DNA from 4 places in the Peribacillus sp. Bi134 genome. Region 2 is predicted to be linked to each of the others. Evidence: riboswitches for the same ligand, from Rfam matches in the RefSeq annotation. Region 2 holds a riboswitch; each other region holds the start of a gene.
The links. Region 2 has a riboswitch for cobalamin ahead of metE (5-methyltetrahydropteroyltriglutamate--homocysteine S-methyltransferase). Riboswitches for the same ligand answer to the same signal wherever they lie in the genome.
Positions count from the first base shown of each region.

Region 1: linked by a shared signal. The riboswitch ahead of LQ188_RS15040 (ribonucleoside-diphosphate reductase subunit alpha) and the one ahead of metE (5-methyltetrahydropteroyltriglutamate--homocysteine S-methyltransferase) in region 2 are both predicted to bind cobalamin.
Region 3: linked by a shared signal. The riboswitch ahead of LQ188_RS08955 (iron ABC transporter permease) and the one ahead of metE (5-methyltetrahydropteroyltriglutamate--homocysteine S-methyltransferase) in region 2 are both predicted to bind cobalamin.
Region 4: linked by a shared signal. The riboswitch ahead of LQ188_RS07170 ((2Fe-2S) ferredoxin domain-containing protein) and the one ahead of metE (5-methyltetrahydropteroyltriglutamate--homocysteine S-methyltransferase) in region 2 are both predicted to bind cobalamin.

Region 1 is NZ_CAKKLN010000006.1:248,496-253,489, forward strand. It holds gene LQ188_RS15035 (ribonucleotide-diphosphate reductase subunit beta) at 1-109, opposite strand, end outside; gene LQ188_RS15040 (ribonucleoside-diphosphate reductase subunit alpha) at 159-2,456, opposite strand; cobalamin riboswitch at 2,594-2,775, opposite strand; gene LQ188_RS15045 (manganese-dependent inorganic pyrophosphatase) at 3,068-3,997, shown strand; gene LQ188_RS15050 (hypothetical protein) at 4,092-4,238, opposite strand; gene LQ188_RS15055 (SulP family inorganic anion transporter) at 4,324-4,994, opposite strand, start outside.
Region 2 is NZ_CAKKLN010000017.1:4,435-9,428, forward strand. It holds gene LQ188_RS25585 (aminopeptidase) at 1-265, opposite strand, end outside; gene bcp (thioredoxin-dependent thiol peroxidase) at 277-747, opposite strand; gene LQ188_RS25595 (potassium channel family protein) at 810-1,229, opposite strand; cobalamin riboswitch at 1,474-1,665, shown strand; gene metE (5-methyltetrahydropteroyltriglutamate--homocysteine S-methyltransferase) at 1,811-4,117, shown strand; gene LQ188_RS25605 (acyl-CoA thioesterase) at 4,114-4,590, shown strand; gene LQ188_RS25610 (ABC-2 family transporter protein) at 4,633-4,994, opposite strand, start outside.
Region 3 is NZ_CAKKLN010000004.1:68,505-73,498, forward strand. It holds gene LQ188_RS08945 (L-cystine transporter) at 1-1,116, opposite strand, end outside; gene LQ188_RS08950 (GNAT family N-acetyltransferase) at 1,414-1,923, shown strand; cobalamin riboswitch at 2,031-2,220, shown strand; gene LQ188_RS08955 (iron ABC transporter permease) at 2,464-3,492, shown strand; gene LQ188_RS08960 (heme ABC transporter ATP-binding protein) at 3,489-4,256, shown strand; gene LQ188_RS08965 (ABC transporter substrate-binding protein) at 4,284-4,994, shown strand, end outside.
Region 4 is NZ_CAKKLN010000003.1:257,075-262,068, forward strand. It holds gene LQ188_RS07160 (sirohydrochlorin chelatase) at 1-518, opposite strand, end outside; gene cobJ (precorrin-3B C(17)-methyltransferase) at 537-2,174, opposite strand; gene LQ188_RS07170 ((2Fe-2S) ferredoxin domain-containing protein) at 2,189-2,557, opposite strand; cobalamin riboswitch at 2,709-2,899, opposite strand; cobalamin riboswitch at 3,101-3,297, shown strand; gene LQ188_RS07175 (hypothetical protein) at 3,280-3,438, shown strand; gene LQ188_RS07180 (energy-coupling factor ABC transporter permease) at 3,473-4,216, shown strand; gene LQ188_RS07185 (energy-coupling factor ABC transporter substrate-binding protein) at 4,218-4,529, shown strand; gene cbiQ (cobalt ECF transporter T component CbiQ) at 4,516-4,994, shown strand, end outside.

The DNA of each region.
Region 1 (4,994 bases), on a different contig from region 2:
GAATATCGTTCCAAAGGAGGAAGCCTGAAGCTTCTCCTTTGAAAACACCGGTTGCCTTGGTTGGATGCGTCGGTTCGAGCATCCGAATTTTTTTGATATGATTGGTCATTCGTGAAAACTCCTTTAAGAATAGATTACTGGGTCATGATTGATTGTCGTTAACTTGAACAGCTTTCGCAGGCATTGTCATATTCGGAAGAAGTCGAACGAACATAATACGTTGATTTCAACCCGCTTTCCCATGCCGTTAAATGTATATCCAACAGGACCTTCGCTTTGATTGTATTGTGTACATACAGATTAAAGCTGATTGCTTGGTCAATATGGCGTTGTCGGGCTGCATTTTGCCTGATGCTTTCCAGTTGGTCCAAATTGAATCGCGTCTTTTTATAATATTCATACGTATTTGGCGTCAAGCCTGGTGCGGTCACCTTGAATTTGAAGTTTTTCTTTTCTTCGTAAAATTCAATTTCATACAAAGGGTCGATGCCATCCGTGGAATTACCGATTTTGGCTGTCGATGAATTGGGGGCAATCGCCATTAAATATCCATTACGGGTTCCGTGTTCCTGTACGTCTGCTTTTAAATCCATCCATTTTTGATCTGTATAGTCACGCAGTTCGAAATAGTCCCCTGTATGCCAATCAGATCCTTCAAAATATGGGTATGATCCTTTTTCCTTGGCCAATTCGTTGGATGCCTTGATTGTTAAGTAAGCGATCTTTTCGTATAAAGCATCGGCATATTGAACAGCCTCATCGGATTCCCAATAAATATTCTGTGTGGCAAGTAAATGATGCCATCCAAACGTTCCTAAACCAATTGCCCGGTAACGTTTGTTCGAGATGGATGCTTGTTTGACAGGAAGATTATTCACATCAATGACATTGTCCAGCATACGGATCTGAATGGGAATCAATCTTTCCAAAACATCGCTGCCCACCGCCCGTGGCAAGTTAATGGATGAAAGGTTGCAGACAACGAAATCGCCGCTTTTACGAACCACAACAACATCTCCATCTTCTGTTTCATATTCATCCGTGATCGTCGAAGGGCTTAGGTTTTGGGCAATCTCCGTACAAAGGTTGGAACAATAAATCATACCTTTATGTTTATTGGGATTCTTCCGATTCACTTCATCGCGGTAGAACATATACGGTACGCCTTCTTCTAATTGAGAAATCATGATGCTTTTCATGATGTCCATCGCATTGATTTTTTCAAAGCTGTAGTTTGGAAGCGTGCCATTTTCTGCGGCCTCGACAGCAAGTGCATAATGTTTCCTGAAGCTTCCTTCGCCTTTCTTCTCGTCATAAAGATCTTCAAGTGAAAATCCAAGGGTTTGCTTGACGGTATGCGGATCGAAAAGATACCATTCTTTTCTGTCGCGTACAGCCTCCATGAATAAATCCGGTATGCAAACGCCTGTAAATATATCATGGGCTTTTAATCTGTCATCCCCGTTTTGTGTCTTCAAATCGAGGAAGCTCATGATATCTTTATGCCAGGCATCCAAGTAAATCGCGATGGCACCTTTACGTTGACCCAATTGATCGACACTTACAGCTGTCTGGTTGAATAGTCGAATCCAGGGAGTCGTGCCGGAACTATTTCCAGAGAAACCCCGGATATCAGAACCAAGCGAGCGAACCTTACCAACGTAAAGGCCTACACCGCCGCCGAATTTAGATACTTTTGCTGCATCGTAGTTTGATAGATAGATGCCATCAATGGAATCTTCAATCGCGTCGATAAAGCAAGAGCTTAACTGTCCATGTGTTTTCCCAGCATTGGAGAGTGTAGGAGTCGCAACGGTCATATAAAGGTTGGACATGGCCCAGTATGCTTCTTTTATAAGTTGCAGGCGGTGCTCCGTTTTTTCCATTCGCATGATTTCCATCGCGATGATCATGAAACGTTCTTGCGGCAGTTCGTAGACCTTGTCCTTTTTTGGGCGGGCCAGATAGCGGTCGTTCAATAAGTAGATGCCTATGTATGAGAATAATTTATCTTTTTCCGGGTCGATCACCGAGCCCAATTCCTCAATTTCCGCTTTTGTATATGAAGATAGCAGTTCTGGCTTGTAAATTGGATAACGCTGACCTTCCGAAAGCTGGGAGAGACCTGTGATCAGCTCATAGAATGGGCCATAACTCTTGCTTGCATAACCTCGATTGGCTTGTGCATCCCTATACATTGTATTCAACAGTTCTGCTGCGGCAACGAATGTCCAATCCGGAGCATCGATATCCACACCCTCAAGAGCGAGCTGAATCAGTTTTTTTGATGCCTGTTCTTCGGTTGAGTCACTTTTGCGATCAAGCCATTTTGTAAAACGCTTTTTGAACTTTTCCATATCGAGACGGCCTTCGAATTCCTTCGATAACATCTCAAGCTGGATGGATTTCTTTTCTGTTTCATTTTCACTTATGGTAGAGTTATATGTTTGAGTCATTAATAATCCTCCTTGTTAACTTCCGCTAAAATAAAAAAACCGCCCAAAGAATTGAGCGGATCAAACGATAGAATAAAAGAGCCATGAAAAAATAGCCGTTATACTATCGTTTCATCATCTCAATCCCCGAAGAATAAGAAACGTGAAAAATTCAAGGCAGGTCTCCTGACTCATGATCATCCTACTTTGAGTCCTTCCCGTATAGAGAGCTATACAGTGGGTTTCTCATTTCGTCACATTTACAGTTGCGGGGACAGTTCCGGGTTTACACCGGATTCCCTTTTCAGCCATCACTGGCACCTTGGATTATAAAAATTCTATATATAGTTATTGGTATAGATTATGTAATCAATATCTAGTATTTCTGCTTATATTATCGTAAGCCATATACGATGATAATTCAACTAATATATTTGAAAAAAACCAACCCTTATCTATTGACAAAGTGATGGCAGAGGGTGAAGGAATGAAAGATTTTATTGGGGAATGGATAATTCAAGCGCTGATTTTACGGGATTTTGTGTTAAAATAAAGTGTCTAGTAAAGGTGGCTCTCCCTTATTGCGGTGAGGGGATTCGCGGAAAAATATTTATGAAAAAGGGGATAAAATCTTGGAAAAAGTATTAGTTTTTGGACATAAAAACCCGGATACAGACACAATCTGTTCAGCAATCGCTTATGCAGATCTGAAAAAGCAGTTAGGTATCAACGCTGAACCAGTTCGTCTGGGTGAAGTGAATGGTGAAACTCAATATGCATTGGACCAATTCAAATTCGATGCTCCCCGTCTTGTGGAAAAAGTTGCAGGGGAAGCTGATGGCGTAATCTTGGTCGATCATAACGAACGCCAGCAAAGTGCTGAAGATATTGACCAAGTCCGTGTGTTGGAAGTTATCGACCACCACCGTATCGCTAACTTCGAAACGAGCGATCCTTTATATTACCGTGCGGAACCAGTTGGCTGTACGGCAACCATTTTAAATAAAATTTATAAAGAAAACGGCATTGAAGTTCCTAAAGCAATCGCAGGTCTTATGCTGTCTGCCATCATTTCCGATTCTTTATTGTTCAAATCACCTACATGCACGGAGCAAGACGTTGCAGCAGCTATGGAATTGGCTGCCATTGCGGGAGTCGACGCTGAAACATATGGCTTGGAAATGTTGAAGGCGGGAGCTGACTTGAGCGACAAAACGATCGCCCAGCTCATCACACTTGATGCAAAGGAATTTTCCATGGGATTGGCTAAAGTGGAGATTGCACAAGTAAATGCTGTGGATCCAAACGAAGTCCTTGCTAAGCAAGCTGAATTGGAAGCGGCGATTGAAGCGGTAATCGCTGTCAAGGAATTGGACTTATTCCTATTCGTCGTAACGGATATCTTGACTAATGATTCTGTTGCCTTGGCTCTTGGTAAAGCGGCTTATGCAGTGGAAAAAGCATACGACGTTTCATTAAACAACAACATCGCCGTCTTAGAAGGCGTTGTATCGCGTAAAAAACAAATCGTTCCGGTCTTAACGGACGTATTCAGCAAGTAATAAAGGAAAAGGGATGCTCATTATTTGGGCATCCTTTTACTGTACATGCAAAAAAAGACTCAACCATCCATTAAGGATGTTTGAGTCTTTTTTCTTAATTCAAGGCTTCCTTTTCTTTTTCATAGGCGATGACAATCAATTCTTTATTGGCTTCCTCGCCTAGTTTGCTTTCAAAGCTTTTCAGTTCATTCAATAAATCCGGTGACAGATTTGCTGCTGTATAATCCTGCTCGGGTGTCATGCTTTTCGCTCCTTTCAAAAGGAAATGATTCATATTATCTATTTTGTCGGTTTGAAAAGTTTCTATTCAGCAGAATGTTACTTCTTCAAGATATTTTACTTTCTGAGGTGGCGAGTTTTTCAAGCAATGACGAACTTTCTTCATCGAGCCCTTGGACTTGGACAGGTATTCCCAGAAGCTGATATTTAAGGATAACCGTATCAACAGCACCGACTGCTGAAGCATCCCAGATCTTGGAATGGGAGAAGTCGATGACGATTGCATCGGCTTTTTCCTTGAAGTCAAACTTCGAAACAAAGTCCTGGACAGAAGCAAAAAATATTTGTCCGCTGATACGATAAGTGATTTTCTTAGCCTGGATATCTTCCTTTTTCTCTGCTGCCACTTTAGAAATTTTAGCCGAGAAGAAAATCATGCTCAAAAGCACTCCGGCAAATACCCCTTTTGATAAGTCATGTGTATAAAGAACAATGAGGACCGTCACGATCATCACGGCTGCATCCGACTTAGGAGCTTTAGTGAGCCTCTTTAGGGAAGACCAGTCAAATGTCCCGATTGAAACCATGATCATGACTGCGACAAGTGCAGCCATCGGTATTTTAATAAGGACATCATTCAATACCACGATTAATACCATAAGGAATGCTCCCGCTACAAATGTCGAGAGCCGGCCCCTTCCACCTGATTTAATGTTGATACCGGATTGGCCAATCATCGCACATCCTGCCATGCCTCCAAAACATCCGGCGATTATAT
Region 2 (4,994 bases):
CGATATCCTTATATTTCTTCAAGGCCCATTGTGAAGAGGTGTCAAGTTGTTCCTTTACATTCCCTTGTAACAGGTGGCGGCTTATTTCATCGTCTTCGAGTTCTACATATGGATAAGCACCCACTCTGTATATTTCATCAATCAGCTCTTTCAATAATGGTTTCGTATTGATATTCCCCCGTATGAGGATTCTCTCTTTTGGCTGTAATTGTATCGAATGATGAATCAGCCTGGCTGCAAGCTTCGTTATTCGCTCATCCTTCATCTGCCTGTCCCTTATTTTTCGAGGTCGCGAAGAGTTTGAAGAGCTTCTTCGACATGGCCTTTGACCTTTACTTTACGCCATTCTTTGACTACCATACCAGCCTTATCAATCAGGAAAGTTGAACGTTCAATGCCCATATACTCCTTGCCGAAGTTCTTTTTCAACTGCCACACATCAAAGATTTTAGCCGCTTCATGATTTTCATCAGCCAGCAGCAGAAAAGGCAATCCATGTTTTTCGATGAATTTTTCATGACGTGCAGCTGGGTCTGGGCTGATTCCAATGATGACCGCGTTCAATTCCTCAAATTGCTCATTATGGTCCCGGAAATCACAGGCCTCCGTCGTGCAACCTGGCGTCATATCTTTTGGATAAAAATATAAAACAATATATTTCCCCTTAAAATCCGATAGGGACACCATTTCACCATTGTTTGCAGGGAGCTTGAAATCAGGTGCTTTTTCTCCAATTTTAACAGTCATATTGAACCCTCCATTTCTTTCATTATGGTAAGAGTACCCAATAATCGAAAGAAACACAACTTTCATTTATCCTTCCTATCTTTGTGCTCCAAATCGATCACCGTCCGGATCACGAACGCTGCCGGCAGTGTATAACCGATGAAAGCCTGAATCGTAGCTATCATCCTGCCCATTCCAATCGGGGCTATATCTCCATACCCTACAGAAAACATCGTCATCGCACTAAAATAAAAAGAAGTCTTCAACTGTTCATAGAAAGTGCCATCCAATCGATTGCCCATATCAAGAATCACCGAATGATTCTGAAGTTCGTATAATAAATAAATCAGTGCAAATCCAACTAATATCGTCGCATATAAATTGCCAAGCCACAGCATATCCTCCAGAGAAAACTTCTTTCCTCCCGACTCAACAAGAAATAACGTACGAATGCTCATCACCATGCAAAAAATGATTCCTGCAATCAAGATGTAGAAAGTCATCCCCCACGCCCCATTTCAAAACGCCACTTCCTCTATACATACTCCCTGTCCAAACAATATATTCTTTTTTAGGAACAGACCTCATCCTTATCACCCACACGCCTTATAACCGGATACTTTTCCTGAATCGTTTTTCCATGTTGACCCTTTTGGTCGGATATGTTAAGATTGTCTAAATTTTTATAATAGTTTTTATTTTATAAATTTTTAACCTGCAAACAGTTATCAAGACAGGTTTTATCAAATTTCATATGTGGAAATAGGTTCCTAATTTTAAATTAGGATTAAAAGGGAAGTCCGGTGTAATTCCGGCACGGTCCCGCCACTGTAATGGGAGTGTTAGCGCCATCCAATGCCACTGATCAACGGATCGGGAAGGCCCGCCGCTAATGTTAATCCCTAAGTCAGGAGACCTGCCTATTTCGACAACACTGTTTTAACCTACGGGAGATAGGGAGGTGTTAGGGACCTTATAATTGTAAGGGGCATTTTGCATGCCTCTTTATTTTAAGCATTTCTAACCATCTCTTTTGACGGTTAGGAATGCTTTTTTTATTGCTCAATTAAATGAATATAGGAGGATGGGAATATTGAAAAGCAGTAGTTTGGGTTACCCTCGAATCGGGGAAGATCGTGAATGGAAACGTACATTGGAAGCTTACTGGTCCGGTAAAATCGATGAAGCAGAATTTACGGCACAACTAAAAGCCATCCGTTTAGGCAACTTACAAAAACAGAAGAAACGAGGCATTGATATCATTCCTGTCAACGACTTCACTTTCTATGATCAAATGCTCGATATGTCCGTAATGTTCGGTCTTGTTCCTGAACGTTATTCAGCCTATGAAAGCGGAAGCGTTCCCCTTTCCGTTTATTATTCAATGGCTCGCGGAAACAATGATGAAGTCGCTTCCGAAATGACGAAATGGTTCAATACGAACTATCACTATATTGTCCCTGAATTAAAGGTGCCACAGCTGACGTTAACGGAAAATAAACCACTTGCAGCATATCGGGAAGCCAAGGAAAAGCTAGGAATTGAAACAAAGCCAGTGTTGATCGGTCCTTATACTTTCATCTCCCTTTCCAAAGGCTTCAAAAAACAAGATATCCCTGGCATCATCCTGAGCCTGCTTCCCCTATACACGCAAATCCTCCGGGAGTTGGAGCAAGAAGGCGTGAAGTGGGTTCAAATGGACGAACCTTCACTTGTTTCATCGATTTCCAAAGAAGATATGCAAACTGTTACTTACCTCTATGAAAAACTGAATGAAGCAGCACCAAACCTGAACATCATGCTACAAACATACTTTGATGCCGTGGAACATTACCAGGAAGTCATCGAATTACAAGTCCAAGGAATCGGTCTTGATTTTGTACATGACAAAGGGAGGAATCTAAGCAACCTGGAAGCATTCGGCTTTCCGAAGGACAAAGTGCTTGCTGCAGGTGTGATTGACGGAAAAAACATTTGGCTTTCTGATTTATCGAAAAAAATCCAATTGATCGAGACTCTTAAGACAATGGTAGCCGAAGACCGAATCTGGCTTCAGCCCTCTTGTTCCCTGCTTCATGTCCCGGTGACCGTTCGTAATGAAACCGCCCTATCAAACGAAGTGAAAGAGGCCCTTGCTTTCGCTGATGAGAAACTCGAGGAAATCACACTCTTGGTCAAAGGGAATAATCAAGGCTTTGAAGCAATCGCCGAGAAAGTCGATGCAAATAAATTCACGCTTCAAACGTTAGCAAGTTCAAATGCCCGGAATCACGGAACTGTAAAATCCAATGTCGAAAAGGTTAAAACCAGGACCGCCGGCCGTCAGCTTCCATTTAAAGAGCGTTACCAAAAACAACAGGCATTTTTCAAATTGCCTTTTCTTCCTTCTACTACGATCGGCAGCTTTCCGCAGACATTTGATGTTAAACAAGCACGCGGGAAATTCAAAAGACGAGAATGGACCGCTTCGCAATATGAAACATTCGTTAACGAAGAAATCGGCAGGTGGATCGAAATCCAAGAAGAAATCGGTTTGGATGTCCTTGTTCATGGGGAATTCGAACGAACGGATATGGTTGAATACTTCGGCCATAAGTTAGGTGGATTCGTCTTTTTAGAAAAGGGGTGGGTACAATCCTATGGATCCCGCTGTGTGAAACCGCCAGTCATCTACGGCGACATCCATTTCATCGAACCGATGACAGTCAGGGAAAGTGTATACGCACAATCACTGACGAAGAAGACGGTAAAGGGAATGCTTACAGGTCCTGTTACGATTTTGAACTGGTCATTTGTCCGTGATGATATTTCCAGGGAGAATGTATGCTATCAGCTGGCACTCGCTTTGGAAAAAGAAGTGATTGCATTGGAATCCGCTGGAATCAAAATGATTCAGGTCGATGAGCCTGCACTTAGAGAAGGTCTGCCATTGAAAAAAAGCGATCGCGACGAATATTTGAACTGGGCTGTGAATTCGTTCTTGATATCGACATCAAGCGTGGAGGATACAACCCAAATTCATACGCATATGTGCTATTGCGACTTCAACAGTTTCATGGATGTCATCTCCTCCCTCGACGCCGATGTAATTTCCATCGAAACATCCCGCAGTCATGGGGAGCTTGCTTCCGCATTCGAGGAAAAAACATATGAAAAAGGTATTGGTCTGGGTGTGTATGATATTCACAGCCCGCGTGTGCCGGCAGTGGAAGAAATGGTCGATATGATCGAACGTGGGATCAAGGTATTGGATAAAGACCAGTTTTGGATCAATCCTGACTGCGGACTGAAAACAAGGGGTATCCCGGAAACCGTCGCATCCCTGAAAAACATGGTCGAAGCAGCAAAAATCGTCCGTGAAAACCTGTTAGCTAAACCAACCGGCAAATGATTGAAAAGCACGTTGCCCACCCAACACAGCAGTCACGGACTTTTTTAACCGACCTTGTTTTTCCACCGGATACAAATCATCACAATACCATCTTTGGCGGAAAAGTAATGGCCTATGTTGATAAAATAGCCTGCATTTCAGCTATGCGCCATTGTCGAAAACCCGTTGTGACTGCTTCAAGCGACTCTTTTGATTTTTTGGCCCCCATCAAGACGGGGGATGCGATCAACCTTGAAGCTTATGTCACATGTGCCCATCGCACATCAATGGAGGTATTCGTGAAAGTGGAGCGCGAAAACCTATTAACAGGTGAGAAACAGCTTACGGCCCGTGCTTTTTTAACGATGCTGGCCATTGATGAAGACGGTAAGCCGACAAACGTACCACAGGTCATTCCGGAAACCGAAGTGGAAAAGCAGCTATATGTTCAAGCACAAGCAAGATATATTGAAAGAAAGAATAAACGCAAATAAACAAAAACCCCTTCAACATGAATGCTGTTGAAGGGGTTTCTTTCAGTTCCCTGCCCCGCGGTACCTCTTCACTCCCTGATTCCATATGAATACGGATATCATGAAAAAGGCTACCCCAATTACAGGTGTGGCAAATGCATATGCATACCACTCTTCTTTTCTAAGGAAATAAGATGCCGGATAGACACCAACAAACGCGAATGGCAGCACCCATGTAAGGACAAAACGAATGACCTTATTATAAATATCAACAGGATAGCGCCCATAGTTCCCGATATTGTATATCATTGGCATGATGGATGTTTTCGCATCCGACCAGAAACCAATGCTTGCTATCGCAACGAATATGGCTGCATAAGCAAGGGCCCCGCCTATTGCAAAAATGATGAAAAGAATCGGGTCAT
Region 3 (4,994 bases), on a different contig from region 2:
CATGGCTATAAAGGAAGGATCTAGCGGGTTGATCCCAACCGTTGGAGCGATCATGACCGCTAACATGGCCGGATAGATTCCGGCACAGCCGTTTTGACCGATCGACAAGCCGAAGGATCCGGCAAAGTTGGCAATACCTTCGGACACCCCTAGTTGTTTCTGTGTCTGGATGTTCAATGGCAGAGCTCCTGCACTTGTTCTTGAAGTGAAGGCAAATGATAATACCGGGAAAGCTTTTCTCAAATATACGATTGGATTCAATCCTGCAAGCATCAGCAATAACAGATGGATGAGGAACATGACAATCAGGGCGACATAAGAGGCACCGACGAATTTCCCCAATTTCAGGATTGCATCCAAATCACTCGTAGCTACAGTCTTCGTCATGATCGCCAAGATCCCGTAAGGTGTTAAACGCAGGATCAATGTTACAACGCGCATGATGATGCTGTGCAATGTATCTACTATTTTAGCAAAAAATTCAGCATGTTCAGGCTGTTTCCTTTTGACCCCTAAATAGGCAATCCCAAGAAATGCAGCAAAAATTACAACGGAAATGGTTGATGTCGGACGTGCACCCGTTAAATCAAGGAACGGATTGGACGGAATCAACTCAAGGATTTGCTGCGGCATCGTTTTATCCTGAATCGTACCGTATGTTTCCGATATTTGATCCCCGCGGCTTAACTCCGCTTCCCCTTGCTCAATTTGAACGGCTTCCAAATTGAATACAGTTGCTGAGGTGATCCCAACAGCTGCTGCAATTGCGGTCGTTCCAAGCAGGATCCCGATGATCAGGACACTGATTTTTCCAATATTGCTAGTCAGTTTCAATCTTGTGAATGCGGATAAGATCGAAATGAAGACAAGCGGCATGACGATCATTTGCAGGAACTTGACATAGCCTGAACCTACAATGTTAAACCAATCGACCGATTTAACGATCGCTTCTGACTGAGGTTCATAGAAATACTGCAAAAGAAGTCCGAATACAATCCCTAAACCAAGTCCAGTAAAGACCCTTTTTGTAAAGGAAATATGCTTCTTATTCATGTAAAATAAAACGCCTAAAAGAACGAGCATTATGGCAAGATTTAAAAACACATAACCAATCATATATATTCCTCCTAATTCCGATTAACCAAATGAGAATAATGAATATCTGAAGACTATGATACATCATCCGTTTATTTTTTACCAGAAGAAAATAATTTATTTTTGACTTTTCAAGTAATTCATGTATTTATCTCTATTCACGAAATGGGTTAGAGGGAACAATAAAGGGTGGCTGGAACAAGCTAGTTATAAATCCTTTCATTATATATATTTATCAGGAAGGATAAGCACTTGGTTTTCTTGAATGATATATCAGGCCGCATATGCTTAGCGTTTTTTTGAAAGGATGAAGGAATGATGGATATATACATTGACAGGCTTAATGAACAGGATGCACAAGCGTTATTTGCATTTGAATGCAATAATAGAAGGTTTTTCGAGCAAACGGTCCCAGGCCGGGGAGATGATTATTATAGCTTTGGAACGTTTGGAATCAGGCATAAGGAATTATTAAAAGAGCAAGAAGATGCTATCTCCTCTTTTTATTTGATTAAGGATGGTTCAGGCATAATCGTCGGCAGAATTAATCTTGTGGATATCGACCCAATAAAAGGTACGGCACATGTTGGTTATAGAATCGGAGAAGCGTTTACGCAAAAAGGGATTGCGAACAAAGCTTTAAAGCTTTTGGTTAATCTGGCGCCGGAATTGAATGTGACTCAAATACATGCCAAAACGACAAGCGACAATATCGCTTCCCAAAAGGTTTTAGTGAAAAACGGTTTTGAACGGATTTCGATTAATGAGGAAATTAGTGCAGATACTGGTCAAAAGCTAACATTCTACCATTATAGAAAGAATCTATAAATCCATATTCCTCTACTAATAGACCGCATTCCCATTTTTTTAATTGTGAAAAGATAGGGAGTATACTATACTAACGTTGTATTTAATGTTTGGAAAATTTTGCGAAGTTCATATATTTGCCGCTGGGTGCCTTTGTGTGAACAAAGGGTAACAGGGAATCGGGTGCAAATCCCGAGTGGTCGCGCCACTGTAACCAAGGAGTTTTCTTTCAGGATGTCACTTGACCGTCAGTCAGGGAAGACGAAAGGAAATGTTGATCTGGAAGCCAGGAGACCTACCCAGTGAGCATCACCAATTTTTCCTTCGCTGAGAGGAGAGGTGTTCGAGAGTAAGAAAAGGCGGACTTAGGTCCTTCCGTATTTTTTGGCCTATACTCGTAACTCCATTCTTTGTTAAAAGGATTGGGGTTTTTTTGTGTTTTTTTTTTGAAGGAGGATTTCATCATTGGAAGAGTCATTGATTAGAAGCTCATTGAAAGAGAGAGGGGATGTGCTTGAAGAACCTCATTTTGAGAGAAATGCCAAGCGCAGGTTTCGTTTTCTGCTATTTTTCTTGCTGTGCATCCTTTTATTATCAGTTACATTCGCTGTTACCCTTGGGCCAGTTAAGATGTCAGCAATAACGGTTTGGAAGATTGCCTTAGGGCATCTGCCTTTTATCGGTGGTTTTCTGGAGGTGAATTGGAGTATCGCACAAGAGCGGATCATTTGGGATATCCGCCTGCCCCGTGTATTGCTCGGTGCGGTGGTAGGTGCGGGATTATCCGTAGTGGGTGTCGTCATCCAGGCCTTGGTGCGCAATTCACTTGCAGATCCGTATATTCTGGGCATTTCATCTGGTTCCTCTGTTGCTGCAACCCTTGTCATTCTTTTTGGGGCGCTTCCTATATTCGGTCAATATGCGTTATCATTCGGTGCCTTCCTGGGGGCCATGGCTGCGATGCTTTCCGTGTATTTATTGGCTCAAGTGGGAGGGAGAATTCAAACGACAAGGCTGTTATTGGCGGGTGTAGCCATTTCAATGATCATGTCTGCCGTCACTAATTTCATTGTCACTCTTGCACCAAAAGATTCCGGCATCCGTGAAGCGATGTTTTGGATGATGGGCAGCTTAGCGGGGGCAAAATGGGAATACATACCGATTCCAGCGGTTGTGGTGCTTGTGGTTTCCTTGTTCCTTATCGTACAATCCCGCTCCCTCAATATCTTATTGATGGGTGAAGAAGTAGCCGCGACGCTCGGAGTCAATATGGAAGCCTTCCGTAAAGTTCTGATCATCATTACATCCCTTGTTACGGGAACAGTTGTGGCTGTAAGCGGTTCGATTGGGTTCATCGGTCTGGTCGTACCGCATTTAGCCCGGCTATTGGTCGGGACAGACCATAAACGTGTTCTTTCATGCAGCATATTGATTGGCATGATCCTCGTCATTTGGTCAGATGTTTGTGCCCGGCTGGTCCTGGCACCTCAAGAACTTCCGATTGGGGTTGTCACCGCACTTTGCGGAGGACCATTCTTCATTTGGCTTTTGCGGCGAAGTTCATATTCATTTGGAGGTGGGGGCAAGTGAGATTAGCTATTGAAGAAGTATCCTATTCAATTCTGGACACTCCTATCATTGAGGATATATCACTGCAAATAAAAACTGGGCAGTTCGTTGGGCTGATCGGTCCGAATGGGAGTGGGAAATCCACTTTATTAAAAAATGCTTCTCGGATCTTGAAGCCTCATACGGGAGCTGTTCACCTGGACGGCCGTGACCTTTACCGGCTTTCACAGAAACAAACAGCCAGGGAAATGGCGGTTGTCAGTCAGGAAACATCCCTGACCTTCGACTTTAGTGTACAAGAGATGGTTTGGATGGGACGGCATCCTCATAAGCGGTTATTTCAGGGAGATACGGAGATAGATAGAGGAATCGTCAATCAAGCATTAGCTCGCGTTGAAATGAGTGGATTTGAAGACAGGAGTTTCATGAGCTTGTCGGGTGGTGAGAAACAACGTGTCCTCATAGCCCGTGCCCTTGCCCAGGAAGCGAATATCATCATCCTGGATGAACCAACGAATCATTTAGACATCAGGCATCAGCTCCAATTGCTGGACCTTGTAAAAAAGCTGGACGTTACCGTCTTGACAGCTCTGCATGATATAAACTTGGCAGCCATGTATTGTGATCATATATATGTCATCCAAAATGGCAAAGTGATCACATCCGGAACACCAGAAGCTGTATTGACGACAAAAATGATAAGGAAGGTGTTCGGGGTGGAAACGGAAATCGGCATACACCCCATCACGCAAAAGACGCATATCACCTTTTTAGCACATATATAAAAAAACAATGGATATGAGGTAAAGTATATGACTGTTTACCGAAAGATTTTGTTAAGCATCATTTTTTTGGCAATGATGATATTGGGCGCTTGCAATAACTCCGAGGAAGCTTCAAAGGACGGAGGCAAACAGAGCGAAAAAGGTGGAAAAGAAAAAGTGGTCATCACTAATCTGGATCATGAATTCACCTATGCAGAGGCACCAAAACGTGCGGTTACGCTAAACCAGCATGCGACGGAAATCATGCTTGCATTGGGGTTGCAGGATTCAATGGCAGGTACGGCTTATTTGGATGACGAAATTTTGCCAAAGTATAAAGATGCCTATGAAACAGTGCCTGTGCTTTCCAAGGAATACCCATCAAAAGAAGTTTTCTTTGAAGCTGAGCCGGATTTTGCATATGCAGGCTGGAAAAGCGCCTTTACGGAACAAACGTTAGGAACCGTCCAAGAGCTAAAAGAAGCGGGAATCAATACATATATCCAAGAGTCTTCCAATATGTCAACACCGACAATAGAAGATGTGTATAAAGATATTGAGAATATTGGACGCATCTTTCATGTAGAAGAAAAAGCAGCGGAAGTCATCAAAGAGATGCAACGGGAAATAAAAGAAACTACAGCAAAAATCGAAAGTGCAGGCAAGCCCAAAAACGTTTTCGTATATGACAGCGGTGAAGAAGTCCCGAGAACGGCAGCGAAAAATAATTACATGACAGGAATCATTTCCATGGCTGGC
Region 4 (4,994 bases), on a different contig from region 2:
GTTACACCCATGAAGGCTGTTTCGACCCATTTAACGCTTAATTTTTCCCATAATAATCGTGAAATTTTATATATATCACTATTTGCATCAGCATCACTGCCACCTCGGCCAATTAGCAATATCGCTGTCTCAGAATGTTCAGAGGTCGTATCGAATCCCGCTTCCTCAAGACGGTCTGTCAGGATCGTCAATACATCATGGTGGACCCCGATCGTTTGGCCATATGTGAATTTCACTTCTGGATACTTGGTTTTCCCATCCTCTATTTCAGCTGGGATATGTAATTTCGAATGTCCTGCATGCAACAAAATGATCGGTATGACGATAACTTCAGTAGCCCCTCGTTTTACACAATTATCAATTCCTTCGGATATATTCGGTGCCGCAAATTCCAAGAAGCACGTTTCCACCATGAAACGCTCGTCCATTGCCGGAATCATATTCTTAATAAAATGACGGACTTCTTCATTTCCCGAAGCCAACCGGCTTCCGTGTCCTACGAACAAAACTGCTTTCATTTACTTTCCTCCTCTAGATTAGTCTTCACAAGGCGCAGGCTCTATATTTATTTTGGGAGCGATGTCCTGATAAGAAAAATTCTGTATCTTTTTCGAACGTTTGAAGTATTTAAAAAGCCGCTCATTTGGATGGGCATTTTGCTTATACTCCCCGACAATGTCCGTAATCAGTTCAACAAGCTGTTCCGGTTCAATGCCTTCCGCCACCGGCTGACCCGGATGGGCTGTTCTTCCAACCGGTTTAGCTCCAAGAAATAAGTCGAACTTCCCTTTTCGGAAGACAATCCCGATATCATCCATCACAGCACTATAACAAGCCATCCCACACCCATTAAAACCGATGTTCAGTTCCTTGGGCATTTTCATTCCGCCAAGCACCCGGTGTATTTCGTCCGCATAAGGAATGGATTCCGCTTTTTCACCATCACAGAAATCACAGGCTTTTAGTGTCAGTACATCTCCAATCGGCGACAAAAGAAAGTTTGCTGATTGCAATTTCCCCGTTATGACTTCCGGATCCGTTGTCGGAATCTTTAAGACGATTTTATGATTTGGCGTGTATTCCATCGTTCCCTTTTCCCCAACAACTTCCGCAAGTGTCATCATTTGTTTGGGAGTGAATTGTTTATTCGCCACACCTGGACTAACGGCAAGTTCGAATACCGACTCCATTTTTTGCTGAACAATCGGCTGAATGGATTGCTTAACGGTTTGACCCTTGACTCTTGACAGGGCCTCCATTGCCATTTCAAAGGAAGCTGGCTTCTTTTCTGGTGCTTTTGTAAGTAATCCAACTCCTCCAGCGGACTCGGTTAAGGCCTCTTGATCTAATGCCCACGGTTCCGCTTCTTTTTGCAGTCGCTGATGCGGCTTCAATGTTTGCTTTTCCGAATTCAAAGTATATTTTCTCTGATAGCCTCTTGGTGTGATGATTTTGTCATCATATAAAAAGGTGGATGAATTACCGATAATGACGGTGGTCAACATTCCAATATCGTGATTCAACATATCCTGCAAATTGGTTATGACAATATCCTGCCTATCGCGATAAGCACTTTTCACCAACCCGACAGGTGTATCCGGCGAGCGGTAGCGAAGGAGAATTTTCTGTGTTTCAACAATTTGCCGGGTCCGCCTGCCGCTGCGCGGATTATAAAGTGCAATGACAAAGTCTGCCATTGCAGCTGCTTCAACCCTTTTAGCGATCAGTTCCCAAGGAGTTAAATGATCACTGAGGCTGATCGTACACGAATCGTGCATGACTGGTGCCCCGAGTAAAGACGCACATGAGTTGATTGCAGAAATGCCAGGAATGACTTCAATGCCCACACCAGTTTCTTCTTTCCAGCCTTTCTCAATCAATACTTCATAAACCAACCCTGCCATCCCGTAAACTCCGGCATCCCCACTGGAAATCACCGCCACTTTCTTTCCCAGCTCCGCTTGTTTCACTGCTTCCTGTGCACGTGATACTTCTTCAGTCATCCCCGTACTAATGATCGTTTGATCTGTAAGCAGTCCCTGAATGAGTTCAACATAAGTTTTATAACCAATGATGTAGTCACTTTCTTGAAGGGCTTCGACGGCACGTTTGGTAATGTGTTCAAAATTCCCGGGCCCAAAGCCCACGACGAATAATTTACCGTTAGTACTCATTAAGACATCTCCTTTTACGCTTTGTTCTTTGAAATACCCGTATGAGCAGGAAAATCTGGATTAGGGGTCATTTCCCCATCATTGAATTGATAGATCATCTGTGGAACAAATTCACCATCATCGATATTACTGACGATCTGCCGACCGAATTCAGGCGTTTCCACTCGATACCAGTTTCCTTGGGGATAGGCAATCACAACGCAGGCATCCTTACATCTTCCGTTACAGCGTGTCCTGGTTGTATGGATTTTCAAATCAAGTCCCTTTGAAGTAATTTCATCGCGAATCGCTTGGGTTACTTCTTCCCCGCCCTTTTTCATGCAGCTGCTCCCATTACAAATCAACAGATGCGTATTTGTACCCATCAAGTTCCAAGTAGTCATCTTCTTCCTCCTGAGTTCAGGGAAAAGGCAAAATAAAAAACCTTAACATTAGAGTCAAGGTTTTAAAAAAACTATATGAATGAGAAGCCAAAGGCAAACATGCCAAATCCTTCCAAAATCGTCATAGTCCTTCTACCTTTCCCTCCGAAAAGTATCATGCAATTTTAAAAGCAGGTTTCCTGGCTTACGCTTCATTTTACTTTGTCCCTTCCCGGCATCATGCCAGTGGTTATCGACAATTTCATCAGCGTTTACAGTAGCGGGGGCTGCATCGGATTTTCACCGATTTCCCTATTATCCCTTGCTTATTCACACAAGGGCACTTTTAAAATGAAATATTTGGTTTTATTATACATTTCTAACTAACTTAATCTATCATATAACAACTTTATCAAAATTCAATAGTTTATTCCGACTGTTTAGAAAAGTTTAATAGTGTAAAACCAGTTAAAATCCTTTCCTTGCAACAAAATCCGTCCCGAAAAAAAAGATAGTGTAGCTGAAATTATTTCTTTATGGTACACTATACGAGAATTTTCAAAATAATTACATAAGTTTTATGGTGTTGAATTTCTCGGAATTCAACTTAAAAGGGAAGCCGGTGAAAATCCGGAGCGGTCCCGCCACTGTAAAGGGAAGTCCTATTACTTTAGCTTTAATCCACTGTCAAATGAGATGGGAAGGATGTAATGGGATGATGAACCAAAGCCAGGAGACCTGCCATGAAACGTGAAACTGTTTCAGCCTACGAGGATGGGCGTGCGGATCAGGCAGAATGGCCCATGATTGCTTCATGCTGCAAAATTCCTGTTCATTACGCACTTCTTTCCTTTGAGAGAAGTGCTTTTTATGTTGGGCGCCGCTTTTCTTCTCAAGATTGATCAGAAAAATTTAAAAGTATTGAAAGGAGAAAGAATGAAAAGAACCAATTGGAAAATTATTTATTTTGTCATCTTATTGCTTTTTATCCCGAACCGGGCAATGGCCATGCATATCATGGAGGGCTTTTTACCCATTGAATGGGCTATATTCTGGTGGGCCGTGACGTTTCCATTTTTAATCTTGGGTTACCGGTCCATTAGATCCAAAGTTAGGGAAAATCCAGAAACAAAAATGATACTTGGCCTATCGGGCGCATTTGTATTTATTTTATCGGCCCTAAAGATTCCTTCCGTTACGGGAAGTTCTTCACACCCTACCGGAGTTGGTTTGGGTTCCATATTATTCGGACCATTGGCCATGAGTGTCGTTGGCTCCATCGTTCTGTTATTTCAAGCTGTTTTACTGGCTCACGGAGGATTGACGACATTAGGGGCCAATGCATTTTCCATGGCCGTTTGCGGACCGTTCATTGCTTACTTTGTCTTCAAGGGCGCAACTAAATTGGGGTGGTCTTTTTCACTTGCCGTTTTCTTGGCAGCTGCTTTTGGAGATTTAGGAACCTATGTGGTCACTTCCGTTCAACTTGCTCTTGCTTTTCCTTCCGAGGTAGGAGGATTCATGGCCTCTTTCAGTAAATTTGCAGGTATTTTTGCCCTGACCCAAATTCCCTTGGCAATCAGTGAGGGGTTATTGACAGTCGTCGTAATGAATTTCTTGAAAAAATACAATCTAGGTGAATTGAAATTGCTGCGAGTTTTTTCTAAGGAGGCCCGTTAATATGAAAAAAAGTCTACTGCTGCTTTTCCTGGTTGTCATTCTTGCAACCATACCGTTAATCACCCAACAAGGAACGGAATTTGGCGGTGCCGACGGCGAAGCTGAGGAAGCCATCACTAAGATCCATCCGGAATACAAGCCATGGTTCAACAGTATATGGGAGCCGCCAGGTGCAGAAACCGAAAGCTTATTATTTGCGCTTCAAGCTGCAATCGGAGCCGGTTTCATTGGATACTTCATTGGCGTGATGAGACAAAGGAATAAGCAAACCAAACAAGAACTGACAGAAAAATCGAAGCATGTTACTCATTGATAAATATGCCTATTTCAATGGGCTAAAGGATGTTCATCCGTTGGAAAAGATGGTTTTTGCACTTTCCCTTTTGCTGTTTTCGTTAACGGTAAGGGATATGACCGTTTCGCTCATCACTTTTACGGTGATGAGCGCTTTAATCATTTTTGCGGCAAAAATCCCGCTTTCCTATTATCTGAAATTACTTCTATTGCCAGGATTTTTTATACTATCTGGAACAATTACCATCCTTTTTTCTTTCACAAGCGAATTTACTTCGATATCGAATATATGGTGGTCCTGGAAGGTCGGGAACTGGCAAATATTCATCAGCGATGACAGCGTCGGTACGGTGTCCAATTTGATCACTGTCGTATTCGGCAGTATCAGCTGTTTATATTTCCTTACCTTAACTACACCCATTACCGTCATCCTATCCGTGTTGCGAAAACTTAAAGTGCCTTCCTTATTGATTGATTTAATAGA